2 linked regions of the Cecembia calidifontis genome follow. The protein of the gene in region 2 interacts with the protein of the main gene of each other region in a pairwise test. Links are inferred from orthologs where the notes say so. Each region holds a gene or a part of one and is shown on either strand. Other genes may lie near its edges.

The links.
Region 1: the proteins of sucC (region 2) and sucD interact in binary tests that used the Escherichia coli proteins (3 or more experiments, as listed by UniProt). The link is inferred for Cecembia calidifontis from one-to-one orthologs.

What each region holds. Positions count from the first base shown.
Region 1 is NZ_SGXG01000001.1:32,910-36,194, reverse strand. The notes cover bases 62-3,014. They hold sucD (succinate--CoA ligase subunit alpha), read right to left. Parts: upstream 2,003-3,014; coding sequence 1,121-2,002; downstream 62-1,120. Other genes in these bases: BC751_RS00145 (sensor histidine kinase), read left to right, coding at 2,132-3,014; BC751_RS00155 (TonB-dependent receptor), read left to right, coding at 62-882. Also shown: more of BC751_RS00155, read left to right, coding at 1-61; more of BC751_RS00145, read left to right, coding at 3,015-3,285. UniProt on the Escherichia coli protein: Succinyl-CoA synthetase functions in the citric acid cycle (TCA), coupling the hydrolysis of succinyl-CoA to the synthesis of either ATP or GTP and thus represents the only step of substrate-level phosphorylation in the TCA.
Region 2 is NZ_SGXG01000001.1:3,736,410-3,739,589, reverse strand. The notes cover bases 79-2,926. They hold sucC (ADP-forming succinate--CoA ligase subunit beta), read right to left. Parts: upstream 2,185-2,926; coding sequence 973-2,184; downstream 79-972. Other genes in these bases: BC751_RS15985 (ABC transporter ATP-binding protein), read left to right, coding at 2,323-2,926; BC751_RS16000 (universal stress protein), read right to left, coding at 79-720. In the rest of the region: more of BC751_RS16000, read right to left, coding at 1-78; more of BC751_RS15985, read left to right, coding at 2,927-3,000; BC751_RS15980 (DMT family transporter), read left to right, coding at 3,123-3,180. UniProt on the Escherichia coli protein: Succinyl-CoA synthetase functions in the citric acid cycle (TCA), coupling the hydrolysis of succinyl-CoA to the synthesis of either ATP or GTP and thus represents the only step of substrate-level phosphorylation in the TCA.

The sequences.
Region 1 (3,285 bases), 3.7 Mb from region 2 along the record:
CCAGAAGTTTATTGGAGGCTGGAAAAAGGGCCATATTTTGACTTTAGAAACTCATTCAGAAGAAAGGTTTCGTTTGGAGATCTTTCTGATATATATACAGGTCAGATTTTTACCGGTTTCCAAACAGTGCAGGTGAAAAATTCAGAGCTACCTGTAGTAGATGATTACAGGTTAACATTGAGGCAAAGCTTCAAAGATCCTTTGATTTCATTGTTTATCAATTCTACCATTTCATTAAATTATTCTCAGCGAAACACTATTCTCGAAAATCAGGTAGATAGCAATGGCAGCATTATGATTTCTGCACTAAATTGGGACAACATTGGTAAAGGATTTTCCTGGATGGGGGACGCCAGTAAATTTGTATCAAAATTCCGGACCACTTTTGCTGTGGGGTCATCTTTTAATTGGGTTCAAAGGGAAATTGCAGTGAATGAAAATTTTCAGTTTTTGAATTATTCCAGAACCAATGCCTATGTCAAAGCAGCTTACAGGCCATTGGGTAAAATCAATTTTGAATTAAAATATGAATATGATGAAACAGTAGCATTTTCGGAAGGTGATTTTGACAACCACACCTACATTTCTACACCTTCCCTCTCTTTAATATTCTTGCCGTCTAAAAATCAAACTGCTAATTTCAATTTTGAGTCCTTGACCATCAATTCGAACGCCGGAACTTCAGCAGCTAGAATACATTTTTTGGATTTGGAGTACAATTATCGAATACCTAAAAGCAGGCTGGAGATTTCCCTGCTTGCCCATAATCTACTTGGTCAAAATGAATGGACAACAGTATTTAACTCTGCTTTTGTTTTTGTAGAAGATTTTAGGTTACTTAGGCCGAGGCAGGTAGTGTTCAGGTTGGGTTATGCATTATAAAGAGTGTCTATTTGTTTCGGAATGTTCTTACTTGTATTTACTCTTAGAATTTTAACTACTTGGACCTAAGTATGGATTTGATAAAAAAATAGGATTAGTATTGATGATTTTGGAATGGTCATAGCCTTGACTTTACCACAAAAAAACACCCAGAGTAAACTGGGTGTTTTTTTAAGAAAAGAAATTTAACAATCAAAATAAATAACTAAATATCACATAGGCTAAATGTAAAAATCCATTAAGCTTCAACGCCAAGTACTTTGGCCATTACCGCACCGATTTCGGCAGGTGATTCCACTACATGGATGCCATTTTCACCCATAATGCGCATTTTGGCAGCAGCAGTATCATCAGCTCCTCCAATGATGGCTCCGGCATGTCCCATTCTACGTCCCGGAGGTGCAGTTTGACCTGCGATAAAGCCCACCACAGGCTTTTTATTGCCGGTTTCTCTGATCCATTTAGCCGCTTCTGCTTCGTAATTACCGCCGATTTCCCCGATCATGACGATGGCATCGGTTTCAGGATCTTCCATGAGCATCTGTACAGCTTCTTTGGTAGAAGTACCGATGATTGGATCACCACCGATACCGATGGCTGTAGATACGCCCAAACCAGCTTTAGCGATCTGGTCAGCGGCTTCGTAAGTCAAAGTTCCTGATTTGGATACAATTCCGATTCTGCCTTGCTTGAATACAAAGCCCGGCATGATGCCCACCTTCGCTTCACCTGGTGTGATGACGCCTGGACAGTTAGGCCCGATCAATACAGCTCCTCTTTCTTTGATATAAGGTTTGGCTTTCATCATGTCAGCCACAGGAATTCCTTCGGTGATGGCAATGATAACCTTGATGCCGGCATCCGCTGCTTCCATAATGGCATCCGCTGCAAATGCAGGTGGAACGAAAATAATGGAAGTATTGGCGCCTGTTTTTGCTACTGCTTCTTCCACAGAGTTAAAAACTGGCTTTTCCAAATGGGTTGTACCGCCTTTTCCAGGGGTCACGCCACCCACTACATTTGTTCCATATTCAATCATCTGCTGTGCATGGAATGAACCTTCAGAACCGGTAAAGCCCTGCACGATCACTTTTGAATCCTTATTGACTAAAACACTCATGCTTCGATTTTTAAAGTTTCGACAAAAATAAAAGATTCAGCCCTACCACAAAAAGAAAAGGTAAACAATCTCCAATTAATTTACAGTATGCATATCTTTTTATAATTTAGATGGCTGTTCTTAGTGCTTATGAGAGTTATCATCGGGTGCATATTCGCTTTGTTTCTATTAGGTGAAGCGCCCGCCCAGAATTTTCCCATCAACGATCAAATCAGAGGAGTGGAGCTTCCCTCTGATGTGGTCTATGATATCATGCAGGATGCAGAAGGGCAAATCTGGTTCAATACGGCCTTAGGACTCTTTTATTCAGACGGATTCTTTACTTATCCTGTCCCAGACTCTGTTCAATTCCTATTATCTAAAAGAATCGGTTTGCTCAGGGGAAAAGATGGGGCTATTTGGGTATACAACAAAATAGGAAAACCTGAGCTGCTCAAATTCCATAAGGGAAATTGGGTGATAGCGGATCTGCCTGAGCCAATGAACGCTCAAACATTTCCTTACCTATATTTTGATATTAGTTTTCATGATAACAAAGAGCATTATTTTTATGTGACGCCGGATAGCATATATATTTCAAACAGTGAAAAATGGAGTAATTTCAGTTGGGATGTAAAAAAGAATGGAGGTTTACATTCGGTATTTTCCCAGATGGATACTACGTTGCTTTTATTTGATAAGAATACCCTTTCTTTTGACGGAAATGACTTTTACGATTTTTCCTGGAAGGGCTTGGATCTTCCCGATCGGGTAATAAGGATAATAAAAGATGAAAAAAACAGCAGGTATTATTTTTTGGGAAAGGTTTTTTTGGCGACCGGTCCGAGTGTAGATTATGTGGACAGGATCATCCACCAGGGTTTTGTCAAAAGTTTTTATATCACAGAACCCCACAGTGGATTGACGCAAATTGATAAGGATATATTTTACCATTACAATTCCCAGCTTTTCAAATATTCCATTGATGAGGATCAAGTAGTCGAGTTAAGTACTTTTGATGAACTGAGAACCCATCACATCTACTGTCACTTAAAAGATAGGGAAGGGATTCTTTGGATAGGCTCACATCGCGGAGTGGTGAATATCAATTCTTTGAGGTTTCAGAATTATGGTTCCAGGATATTTCTGGATGATGAAGTCACCGCTTTAAGCAAATTGGAAGGTGGCTTTTTGGTAGGCTTTAACAATGGCCTTCAATTATGGAAAAATGGGGAAGTGAAAACTCTTTTTAAGGATGAGGAATTGAGGGGAATGCCAGAAATTAGGATCACCAATTTTTCAAA
Region 2 (3,180 bases):
TATTCCATCAGCCTTTGATTTTTCGGCAAATTGTAAAATTCCTCGTTCTTCTTTGAAGGCATCAATAATATGGATGTCATAAGAATAATTCCCAAATTCCTTTAAATAGGATTTTCCTATACTTAATATGTCATTGGTTTCCATAAAGTAAGTCGGCGTATTCACAAATAGGACTTTAAGTTTTACACCCAATTCTTCGGAAAGCTTTTCAACTGTTTTGAAGGATTCTCCCGTGTCCTCTTTGAAGTTTGTTGCAAAGACCAGGCTTTCCAATTTCATTTTGGGATTGTTTTCCTTGATTACAAAAACCGGAACATCTGATCTTCTGAGCATGCTATAAGTATTAGATCCTAGAATATGATCCCTGAATCCATATTGTCCATGAGAGCCCATTACTACCAAATCAATGTGTTCAGAAGCAACATACTTGTGGATTTTTTCATTTCCGTCATTATAAACCAATATTTTTCTCGCGGATAGGCCTGCTTTTTCAGCTTCGTCCACCAAATCATTCAATTTATCCTTTGCCTTAGCAATTGCAGCTTTGGTCTCAGGGAAGAAATTTTCTTGATCTTTGGTCAATTTGATCCAGTCCACAGGCGTAATCACCACGTGGATGTATATGAGTTCTGCCTGAATTTTTTTTGCCAACATAAAAGCGAAGTCTTCAGCTGCTGTGGCACAGGTAGAAAAATCGGTGGGAACAAGTATCTTTTTCATGACTATCAGGGGTTTGGTTGTTCAGTTATATAAAGATAGAGCACAGATAAAAAAAATATACTATCCCTAATCATCAAAAAACATGATAAAAATCAGTAAACAAAACACAAAAAAAGCCTTTTGTGAAACAAAAGGCTTGTTGTGCACCCGGAAGGATTCGAACCCTCAACCCTCGGAGCCGAAATCCGATATTCTATCCAGTTGAACTACAGGTGCTTAGAGGAACGGTTCTTGTTGAACCGTTCTATGTCTTTAGGCGATGGCTGCCCTTACTTTTTCAGCTGCTTCCTTCAAGGTAATTGCTGAAGAAACTTTAAGTCCGGATTCGTCAATAATCCTTGCGCCTTCCTCTGCATTTGTTCCCTGAAGTCTCACGATAATAGGTACAGGTATATCACCAATAGATTTATAGGCTTCTACCACGCCATTCGCAATTCTGTCACACCTTACGATGCCACCGAATACATTGATCAAAATGGCTTTTACATTTGGATCCTGAAGAATAATCCTGAAGCCTGCCTCAACAGTGGTTGCATTGGCACCACCTCCTACATCAAGGAAGTTAGCAGGTTCACCACCGGACAATTTGATCATATCCATGGTAGCCATGGCCAAACCAGCACCATTCACCATACAGCCCACGTTTCCATCAAGTTTCACATAGTTTAGTCCTGATTTGCCAGCTTCTACCTCCAAAGGATCTTCCTCTGCCAAATCTCTGAGGTCAGCCAGATCTTTATGTCTGAACAAAGCATTGTCATCCAAATTTACCTTAGCGTCTACAGCAAGGATTTTATCATCAGAAGTTTTTAATACCGGATTGATTTCAAATTGAGAGGCATCTGATCCAATGTAGGCATTATAGAGCGCTGTAATAAACTTCACCATTTCTTTAAAGGCATTGCCCTCCAGCCCTAATTTGAAAGCTACCTTTCTTGCCTGGAATGCCTGCAGACCTACTTTCGGGTCAACCCATTCCTTGATGATTTTTTCAGGATGTTTTTCAGCAACTTCTTCAATGTCCATACCGCCCTCTGTAGAGGCCATAATTACATTGGAACCCTTAGCCCTGTCCAAAAGGATGGATAGGTAATATTCTTTTGGTTCGGAAGCTCCTGGATAGTACACATCTTCAGCCACCAAAATTTTGTTTACTTTTTTTCCTTCGGTACCTGTTTGAATGGTCACCAAAGTTCCACCAAGGATGTTTTTGGCTTTTTCAGGAACGTCTTCAAGCTTCTTGGCTAAAACTACACCATTGGAATCCGTTTCTTTGATTTTTCCCTTTCCTCTGCCTCCGGCATGGATTTGGGCTTTGATCACATACCAGGAAGTTCCGGTTTCTGCATTCAGTTTTTTTGCTGCTTCAAGTGCTGCTTCAGGCGTATCGGCAACGATACCTTCCTGAATTCTAACACCATAGCCTTTCAAAAGTTCTTTTGCTTGATATTCGTGTATATTCATCCTTGTGAAATTTTTGCCCGAAGTTAAGTGCTACTCTTTGATTTTTCAAGTCAAGCATTCCTCTTTTTGGGAAATATATGCCATTTTTGAACCTTATTACATCAGAGGTATTTAATTTAATACACAAAATCAAGAGGCATGCTGAAGGCAATTGGAATTCAAAAGTACTATGGAGATTTACATGTGCTCAAAGGGGTAGATGTGGAAATATTTGAGAATGAAGTAGTTTCTATAGTCGGGGCTTCTGGTGCCGGGAAAAGTACCCTCTTGCATATTCTTGGTACCCTTGACCAGGCAGATAAAGGCGAGGTATGGATTGGAAATACTTTAATTTCAAAATTAAAAGGAGATAAACTGGCAGATTTTAGAAATGCACAGATTGGATTTATTTTTCAGTTCCATAATTTATTACCGGAATTTACTGCAGAGGAAAACATCATCATTCCTGGATTGATTGCCCAAAAACCCGATACTTTGTTAAGAAAAAAAGCAGCGGAATTGGCTGACTTGCTGGGTTTTTCAGGTAGGTTGGACCATAAGCCCTCTGAACTTTCCGGAGGGGAACAGCAGAGGGTGGCTGTAGCCAGGGCTCTGATCAATGATCCTAAAATAATTTTTGCAGATGAACCAAGCGGTAACCTGGATTCACAAAATGCCCAGGCACTTCATGAGCTTTTTTTTACATTAAGAGAAAATTTCGGCCAGACTTTCGTGATTGTAACCCATAACCAGGATTTGGCAAAAATGGCGGATAGAACACTTACCATGCAGGATGGGACCATTCTTTCGATGGATAGAAATATAAAAAGCCAATAAAAATCCGATTTCAATTCAATAAATTTCTAATTATCCGAATTTCCTTTCGTTATTTAGAATTAAAAATGCCATCGTTTTGAATTAATCTCTTAAGTTCTTTGTCGAACCGCAGCATACAACATATGTTATTGGCAGGCTTCCTGTTTTCTCTGATGAATGTATCAGTGAAACTTGTTTCCC